2 regions of the Polaromonas aquatica genome follow, and region 2 is predicted to be linked to the other one. Evidence: predicted binding sites of a transcription regulator. Region 2 holds the regulator's gene; the other holds the start of a gene.
The links. The regulator FliA, encoded in region 2, starts transcription of late flagellar genes. The targets are predictions, from matches to a motif close to CTAAAGTTTNNNNNNNNNNNGCCGNTA.
Positions count from the first base shown of each region.

Region 1 (4,386 bases), on a different contig from region 2:
CACGGCGTCGGTGGCGCTCAAACCAGCCACGCCGTTCAAGCCACTCACCCCATCCGCCTTTTGCGGTGCCCCGTTGTTGGCTGAAGGCCCTGCCACCGTCGAAGCTGAGCCTCGGGCCACCGCCGAAATTGCGCTATCCATCATTTTTCTTATCTCCAGAATTCTTCACTGTCCACTGGCCTCTCTGCGCGGCGTCAAACAGCCAGGCCTGAATACCAGTGGACAGTGCAGGCAGCCTCGCAGCCGCCTGACACTGTCGTGGTGGCTCGCAACCAGGGTTGCAAACCACCTTTGAAACACCTCTTCAGATCGCAAGAGGTATCCGTCCACCAAGCGATTAACGCAGGAGGGACAACACGCCTTGCGTGGTCTGGTTGGCCTGGGCCAACACCGAGGTGCCAGCTTGTTGCAGGATCTGTGCACGCGTCATGTTGGAAACTTCAACGGCGTAGTCAGCATCTTCAATGCGCGAACGCGAAGAAGACAGGTTGGTCACCGTGGTACCCAGATTGGCGATCACCGAGTCAAAACGGTTTTGCACCGCACCCAGCGAGCTGCGCAGGGCGTCCACTTTGGACAGGGCAGCATCCAGCGCCTTCAAAGGATCGACCGTTGCGGTGGAGTCGCTGACAGTTTTCGTGGTCAGCTTGCCGGGTTTTGTGGAATCGGCAAACACCTGGTTTGCAAACGCGTCGGTGACAACACCGTTGGCGTTCAGCTTCAGCGTTTCCAGTGCGGTGGTCGTCAGACCGCTGGCACCCATGAAAGCACCCGTCAGGGCGCCGCCGGCGACTGCGGTGTAATCAACACCAGCGCTGGTAGCGGCGTCGAAGTCGACGGTGCCACCGGTGGTGGTCAGCTTGGCAGCAACGACGGCAGACGAAGCCGTCTCACCGGCCACGGTGAACGTGGCGCCAGCCGAGGTGTAGGTCGCGCCGGTTGCGCCGACCTTGATCGTGTCGCCAGCCTGCATACCAGTTGCAGCAGCAGTCAACGCCGTGACGGTAGCAGCCGTGGAAGCCGTGCCGGTCTTGGTCAGATTCTTCGTTGCATCAAAGTACAGGGCGGAGCCGTCGTTCGCATCGGTCAAGGCGCCATTGCTGTCAATCTTGACGTCTTGCGACTTGCCACCGATGGTGACGGTAGCGGTCACGCTGCCGCCGACTGGTGGGGTCAGCGAGGCGTTCGTCGCAGCAAGCGTACGGGCGCTATCGGCCACAGCGTAGTTCTTGGTTGCAGCGTTGTAGGTGAAGGTTTCCGTGCCTACAACAACCACGCCTTTGTCCTGCATCAGGGCCAGGGCGTCTTTTGCCACAGCGCCATTGGCCGCTGCCGTCAGGGTACGGTCGTAAGACGTCACGCCGCCAGCAGTTCCCGTGGAAGCAAAACCTGCGACCAGCAAATCGGTTGCCGTGGCAGCCTTGTTGGCGGCGCCCTTGCCGTCGACGTTGAAGCCTTCGAGGCCCAGGGTCTTGGCGCTGATTTCTTTCAGGTCGATGTCGATGGTCTGGCCGTCGTTGGCGCCAACCTGAACCGTCAGCTTGCCAGCGTCAGCCGACAGCACTTTCACGCCGTTGAACTGGGTCTGTTCCGACACGCGGTTGATTTCGTCAAGGCGCAGGCCGATTTCATCCTGGATCGACTTCAAGTCGCTGCTGGAGTTGGTGCCGGTGGCAGCTTGCACAGCCAGTTGACGAACGCGCTGCAGGTTGTTGTTGACTTCGGTCAACGCGCCTTCAGTCGTCTGGGCGATGGAGATGCCGTCGTTGGCGTTACGCGTGGCTTGTGTCAGGCCCTTGATGTTGGCGGTGAAGCGGTTGGCAATGGCCTGACCAGCTGCATCATCCTTGGCGCTGTTGATACGCATGCCGGAAGACAGGCGCTCAATCGCCGTGTTCAAGGCCGACTGCGATTTGTTGAGGTTGTTCTGCGTGAGCAGGGAAAGGGAATTGGTATTAATGACTGATGCCATGAGGACTCCTGAATACAAAAAAAGGTTTGTAGACTCCGGCTAACTCGCCGTCACGTTGGCCTTGCTTGCTGAAACAGTTTGCAAGCCCCCGTTATTCAGGATATCGGCCGGTGCGGGAAAAACCTTTAGGGCCTTTCTGCAAAAAGTTGGCGCTCCACCCGACAACCCGGCCACCGCTCCGGCCCACACCGCCCCTATCCCGGCAAGACAAGCACCAAGTGGACCAGGCAACCACATCATTACCATCAACCCGAAATTTTCAATGAAATTGGCCTGTAGCCCCTGAATAAAGGGCGCAACCAGCTATCAATAAAGGAGCACGCCATTCAGGCAGGCATGTTCATGATTTCCTGGTAAGCCTGAACTATCTTGTTGCGCACCTGCAGGCCGGTTTGAAAGCCGATGCCGGCTTTTTGCAGATCCACCATCACATCATTGAGCGCCACGCCGGGCTTGCCCAGCTCAAACGCTTCGGCCTGCGCAGATGCGCTTTGCTGCGCGTCGCTGATGCGGTCCAGTGATTTTCTCAACTCACCGGCAAAACCACCGACAGGCACATCCCCGCCGGCCGCCGCGGGGCCCTCCATCATTGGAGCAAGCGCCCGCATTTGCTGCAAAACAGATTCGATTGACGCAATCGCCATATTTTTTCTCCGGCGCAGACGCGCCCATGTTTGATACTGACTGTCACTGATTCAGGGCCTGAAGCGTACCAGCCACCCCGCCCCGGCATCACGTCAAAAGACGGCAAAACCCCCGGTTATTCGCCCGATCAAGGGCCACACCGCGCTTGGACAATCACTCGCAAGGCTGGGGGTGCCTGGACCGGGATTGCCGGGCCAGCCTCTTGCCCTTCTCTATTAGCAATAACTGTCGTATGTCATCAGTCGTTTTGCCGCGCAGGCACCGATCACCCGCGCGCTATAGCGCCATGCAGGTGAACACATGAGTGCCACCGCATCAGTCGCCAACACGGCAAAGCCCGGAATCCGGCCTTTGCTGGAGCAGTTGCGCGCCAACCCGAAATTACCCTTGATGATTGGCGCCTCGGCCGCCGTGGCTGTTGCGGCCGCACTGCTTCTCTGGAGCCGTGCGCCTGACTATGGCGTGCTGTACAGCAATCTGTCGGACCGTGATGGTGGCGCGATCATCGCCTCGCTCCAGCAGATGAACATCCCGTACAAGTTCGCCGAGGGCGGCGGCGCCTTGCTGGTGGCGGCCAACAAGGTACCCGAGGCACGCCTGAAGCTGGCCTCCCAGGGCCTGCCCAAGGGCGGCACTGTCGGCTTTGAACTGATGGACAACCAGAAGTTCGGCACCAGCCAGTTTGCCGAACAGGTCAACTACCAGCGTGCGCTGGAAGGCGAGCTGGCTCGCTCCATCAACTCCATCTCGGCCGTCGAATCGGCGCGTGTGCACCTGGCCCTGCCCAAACCGTCCCTGTTTGTACGCGAGCAGAAAAAACCCAGCGCCTCGGTGGTTTTGTCACTGCACCGAGGGCGCAGCATAGACGAAGGCCAGATCAGCGCCATCGTGCACCTGATCTCCAGCAGCGTGCCTGAGCTCTCAGCCAAAAGCATTACCGTGGTGGATCAGGCCGGTAACCTGCTGTCGGCCGCCAATGCCGGTACACGGGGACTGGATGTCAGCCAGCTGAAATACACGCAAGAGATCGAGCAAGGCTATATACGCCGCATTGAGGCCATCCTGTTGCCCATCGTCGGTGCCGCCAATGTGCGCGCCCAGGTGGCGGCCGACATTGACTTCTCGACCGTCGAGAACACGGACGAAAAATACCGTCCGAACCAGGAACCGGGCAGCGCGGCCATTCGCAGCCACCAGTCCAGCGAGTCCAGCCAGCAAGGCACGACGCCGCCTGGCGGCGTGCCGGGCGCACTGACCAACCAGCCACCGGTCAACCCTGTGGCCCCTATCGTCAACCCTCCGGCACCAGCCCGCCCAGGCACACCAGCCGCAGACCAGCTCAGGATGAGCACGGAGCTGGCCGCAACAAGTGCGGGCCTGGCACCGCGTGTGGCCTCGGGTTCGGGTCGCAAAGACTCCACCACAAACTATGAGCTGGATCGCTCCATCCGCCATACCCAGCAAGCGGCCGGTGGTGTCAGGCGCCTGTCGGTGGCGGTTGTCATCAACTACCGAAACACCGTCGGTGCCCAGGGCAAGCGCGGGGCGCAGGCGCTGTCAGCCACAGAATTGACGCAGATCAACAACCTGGTCAAGGAAGCCATGGGCTATAGCGCGGAGCGCGGTGACTCGCTCAATGTGGTGAACAGCCCGTTTGCCTCCGACAACAGCGAAGTCGCGGATCTTCCCGTGTGGAAACAGCCTGAAAACATAGACCTGGCCAAATCGCTGGGCAAATACCTGCTGTTGGGCATGCTTGCCCTATGGTT
Region 1 is NZ_JBHSRS010000076.1:14,767-19,152, reverse strand. Features, by position in the region: gene ACFQND_RS14050 (flagellar protein FlaG) at 1-141, opposite strand, end outside; gene ACFQND_RS14045 (flagellin N-terminal helical domain-containing protein) at 338-1,972, opposite strand; gene fliE (flagellar hook-basal body complex protein FliE) at 2,299-2,616, opposite strand; gene fliF (flagellar basal-body MS-ring/collar protein FliF) at 2,918-4,386, shown strand, end outside.
Region 1: ACFQND_RS14045 (flagellin N-terminal helical domain-containing protein) is a predicted target of FliA. The motif match lies at 2,074-2,100, and genes of this name have one in related genera.

Region 2 (4,386 bases):
CCTTGCTGAAGAAACGGCTGTTTCCAGAAAAGGTGCGGAGCTGGCCGCGGCCGAAGCCGTCAGCGAACGCCTGCGATCGCAATGCCAGCAACTGATACGGACCCTGGCCCACAACGCACAGGAGTTGACCTCGAATGCCGCCGCACTTGCCGGCGGCCAGATCGGGTTTGACGACACCCGCCTGCTCTGGCGCACACTTGCTGACGAGCGGGCCGGCAAGGATGCTATTGAGCAAATGCTTGCATCACAGGTGAGCGCAGATATAAAGACCCACTGCAGCGACCATCTGCTGGTGGCTGCGGGCGAGGTTCGCCCGACACTGGATGCCGGCGCCGATTCAGCCATGACAGTCGGCGTCCTGCTGTCGGATCGCACTGGCCAGCCTTTCGCCGCGGTGCCTCAGCACGAGATGGGCGGTTCACTGATTCCGGGCATGCCTATGCCCGGGTGGTTGCGTCCAGCAAGCTGTGCCGATAGATCCCCGGTTCACCTCCTTGCCCACCTGCCTGCATACGGTGTGATCCAGGCCTTGCACGCCACTGGCGTCCACTGGGCTGCGAGCGCGGCCGCTGCGCTTCGCGTGCTTGTCCCTGGAGACGAAGCGCCGAAAACCTTGCTCAAGCTTGCTGCGGCGCTGTCCTTCAGCGGCGTGGAGCCGGTTTTGTACAAAAAGAAGACCGCGTTGTTGTCGGTGGCCGAAATGACGGTTGCCCTGTGCGTTGACTCAAAATTCAACGGCACCGGAGGTGGGCTGGTCTCTTCGCCGTTGCGTTGCGTCGTGACTCGCCTGGTTGACATCGATACGGGAAAGGTATTGCGGCTCGGGTATCTGCTCGCCAGCCCTGAAGTAAAGGCAACCGCGTTGCAGATGGCGCAATGGCCGGCCTGGCGGGCCACTGCTGATGCGTACTTCAAGCTCCTCGGCCAAAACCTCCAGCAGCTTGGTGATGTAAGTGCTTTCGGGGAGCTCGCTCCGTCCAAACGCTTGCTGGTGGCTGGTCAGGCGTCAACCACGATATTCAGGCTTCAACAGGCTAAAGGTACCTGGCCAGAAACGGCGCGCAAGGTCCTGGCTCAATTGGCCGGACGTTCTGTTCGTGCTGATAGGGCAATTCCCGGCACAGCTCTTTTTGAAGGCTTGGGGAAACTCTTTGTGCTTCTGGATGCGATGGACACCGGGGATGCGGCGGTACCGGTTTCGTCCGGCGCTGCATCGGTGCAGGGTTAGGTTATTCAGAATGCGAAAAGTAGTTGGTGATCAGGCCGATGGCCTGCGGCGGCTGATGTCCAGCAGCCCCGGAAGGCTGGTCGCACTGGTGGGGTGTGAGCCTGCCGTATGCATTGCTGACGTCGCCTCAAACCTGCGAGCTGCGCTTGTGTTGCAGGGGCGTGAGGTGCATTTGCTGGACGAACACCAGGAAGTGAATCAGGCGCGCTGTCGTTCGCATGAGCACCTGACATTGATCAATGCCGTACTTAATGGGGATGGCGCGCTGTCTGCTGCGGCAGCAAAAGCCGATGATGTTCTTGTGGTTCTGCAGGCCAATGCCGCGTCCATCATGCAGGCTTATGCCTGCATCAAGAGACTGCACTATGCACATGCCTTGCAGCGGGTTCGTGTCATGGTCAACCAGACCGCAGATGCGGTTGCGGCGAAACGGGTTTTGGCCAATCTGGCGGACACCGGTAGCCGCTACCTTGCGGTGGCGCTGGAGCCTGCCGGCTGGGTAAGGGCCGATCCATTGGTGCTTCAGGCGCAACGGCTGAACCTGACGGTGGTTGAAGCATTTCAGAGCAGTCCAGCCGCAAGCGATTTTCGCCAGCTGGCCGCTGACCTGTTGCACTGGCCCCATAAGCCATCGGCTGGCAGATCACTGCCGTTGCAGCCCGGCATCGCTACCCGTCAGGAAGCCCATCCTGTAGCGGGGATGCACTGATGCATCTGACAAACGCTGAGTGATCGATCGCCAAGAAAACGGGAACCTTTTCAATGTACACATCACAGGGAAAAATCACCAGCTCCGGCTCGTCGGACTTGCTGACGCAGTATGCGCCGCTGGTACGTCGCCTGGCCTTGCAGTTGATCGCAAAGCTGCCTGCCAGTGTTGATATGGATGACCTGATTCAGGCCGGCATGCTGGGCCTGCTGGATGCCGCCAAACGCTATCAGGACGACCAGGGGGCCAAGTTCGAAACGTACGCCAGTCAGCGTATTCGCGGCGCAATGCTGGATGAGCTGCGTGCCAATGACTGGGTGTCGCGTGGTTTGCGGCAGTCTTCGCGCAGTGTTGCGGCGGCGGTCCAGGTTCAGGAGCAAAGGCTGGGGCGCGCACCTACGGAGGGAGAAATAGCCGGTGAATTGCAGTTGCCGCTGGAGGCATATCAACAGCTGCTTCAGGAAATTCACGGGTGCCAGTTGGTCTATTACGAGGACTTCGATCGCAGTGACCAGGAAAACAGTTTTCTTGACCAGCAAGCAAGGGGGGCAAATGGCGATCGCCGTGATATCAGCGATCCGCTGAGCCAGTTGCTCGAAAGCGGTTTGCGGCATCGCCTGGTACAGGCGATCGAGGCGATTCCGGAGCGTGAACGCCTGCTCCTTAGTCTGTATTACGAGCAGGAACTGAACCTGCGTGAAATTGGCGCTGTAATGGAGGTCAGCCAGTCACGTGTTTGCCAGTTGCACAGCCAGGTGATCAGCCGTTTGCGCGGGATTCTGGCCGAGATACTGTAGCTCGTAAACGGGGATGGGCCTGCCTGCGCAGGCGGAAATGCCTGAGCGGGGGCATGATTGCCCCCGGGTGGGTGCTTACCCCAGGGCGAGGCTGTTGCCGCTGTTGCTTCCGGTGTGGTGAGCGCCATTCGCCCCGTACAGCGGTTGACCGCCCGCGTGCAGGAAGCTGATGGCCTGCCGGGTGAAATCCAGGTGCGTGTGGATCATTACGCCATTGCGGTAGTTGTGCTCGTGGGCCAGCGCTGCGCGCGTCAGTAACTTATTCCAGGTGTCTTGCAGCAACTTTCCGCCAGCGTTTGCAGCAGCCTCTGCGCCGTTGCGGTCCGCCGTATATCCGAGTTTTACCAGCTCGATTTCGCGTTGGCGGCTAAAGAGTGCGATCTGGTCTGCGAGTTGCGCCTTGCGCTCGGTCAGTCCTGGCAGGCAGGCGAAGTTACCCTGGGTCATGGCACTTGCTTCCTGATCCAGCAACTCGAGGAATTCCCCAATGGCCGCGCATTCCCGGGTCAGGTGATTCAGCAATAACTGGCTCATGGCGTATTTTTGTTTTTCAGCAAGTCATGCACGGTGGCCAGCAGGCCGTCCGCGATTTTTTCGGCATTCACCTGGTAGTGGCCGGCGCTGATGCTTTCCCGAATACGCGCCACACGTGCGGCATCAAAGTCACCATTGGTAGAGGGCAGCAAGGGCGTAGGCGTGGCCGGCCGGGCCGCCTGGGCGGTTTCCGCTGCCATGGCCGCTGCGCCGGCCTTCGCTGGTGCCGTGGCGGACGTACCCGCCAGGCTCTTCAGAAATGTAACGTTTTGATCGATCTTCATGGTGTTTCCTCGGGGAGCTCTCTCCCATATAACGGTTGCTCAGTACAGAACTTTAGGAAAGAACCCAAAAACTGCCGGGTAAATCAGTTCGACCGCTCGACGATGCCGTCTGGGCGAAGGACGCCGCTCAATAATTGCCCACCCTGGATTTTGACCTGAACAAGCGAACCCGCTGCGGCATCCGTCATGGCTCTTCCCTCGGTGCTCACCACAAAACCAGCGCCCTGCGTGACAACCTTGATGTTTTGACCCTGACGCACGATGGAGTTGCCTCGCAGGAACTCCCGCCGCACGGGAGATCCTGAAGCAATTCTGTTTGAGGCTATGACGCCGTTCAGTTGCGATGAATCGACAACGACGCTGGCAGGCAGTTTGGTGAGGTCGCCTTCGCGCCGCTCTGTGTCGGCAGGCGCCAGTGCCTGACCGGCATCAATCTGGCGTGTACTTGCGTAATAGGTTCCCACGACCTTGACGTAGGCGGGAACGTAGCGGGTCCAGGGCTGAGCTGTGTTGCACCGGACCCCGACGGATGTGCGTCCCCAGGGACGAGCGCCAGCAGGTAGAAACGGTTCGAGAGCCTCGCATGGCGGCAGCGCGCCTGACTGGGGGGTGTCAATGGTGATGCTGACCCGACCTGGCAGGCCGGCGGTCTGATTCAACAAGAACTGTTCGATAACCGGCCGCGCACTACCAGGCAGCGGTGCGGGTGTTGTACCGTGCGCCGAGGGTGTCAATGCTGTCATGGCTGCCAGCACCATGGACAGGGCAATCGCGATATGCAGTCGACGCAGGGGTGTGTTTGATGGCGTTGTCATGAATCCCTTATTGGCGCCT
Region 2 is NZ_JBHSRS010000074.1:25,387-29,772, forward strand. Features, by position in the region: gene flhF (flagellar biosynthesis protein FlhF) at 1-1,228, shown strand, start outside; gene ACFQND_RS13700 (MinD/ParA family ATP-binding protein) at 1,239-1,937, shown strand; gene ACFQND_RS13705 (RNA polymerase sigma factor FliA) at 1,991-2,734, shown strand; gene ACFQND_RS13710 (flagella synthesis protein FlgN) at 2,810-3,268, opposite strand; gene flgM (flagellar biosynthesis anti-sigma factor FlgM) at 3,265-3,552, opposite strand; gene flgA (flagellar basal body P-ring formation chaperone FlgA) at 3,636-4,367, opposite strand.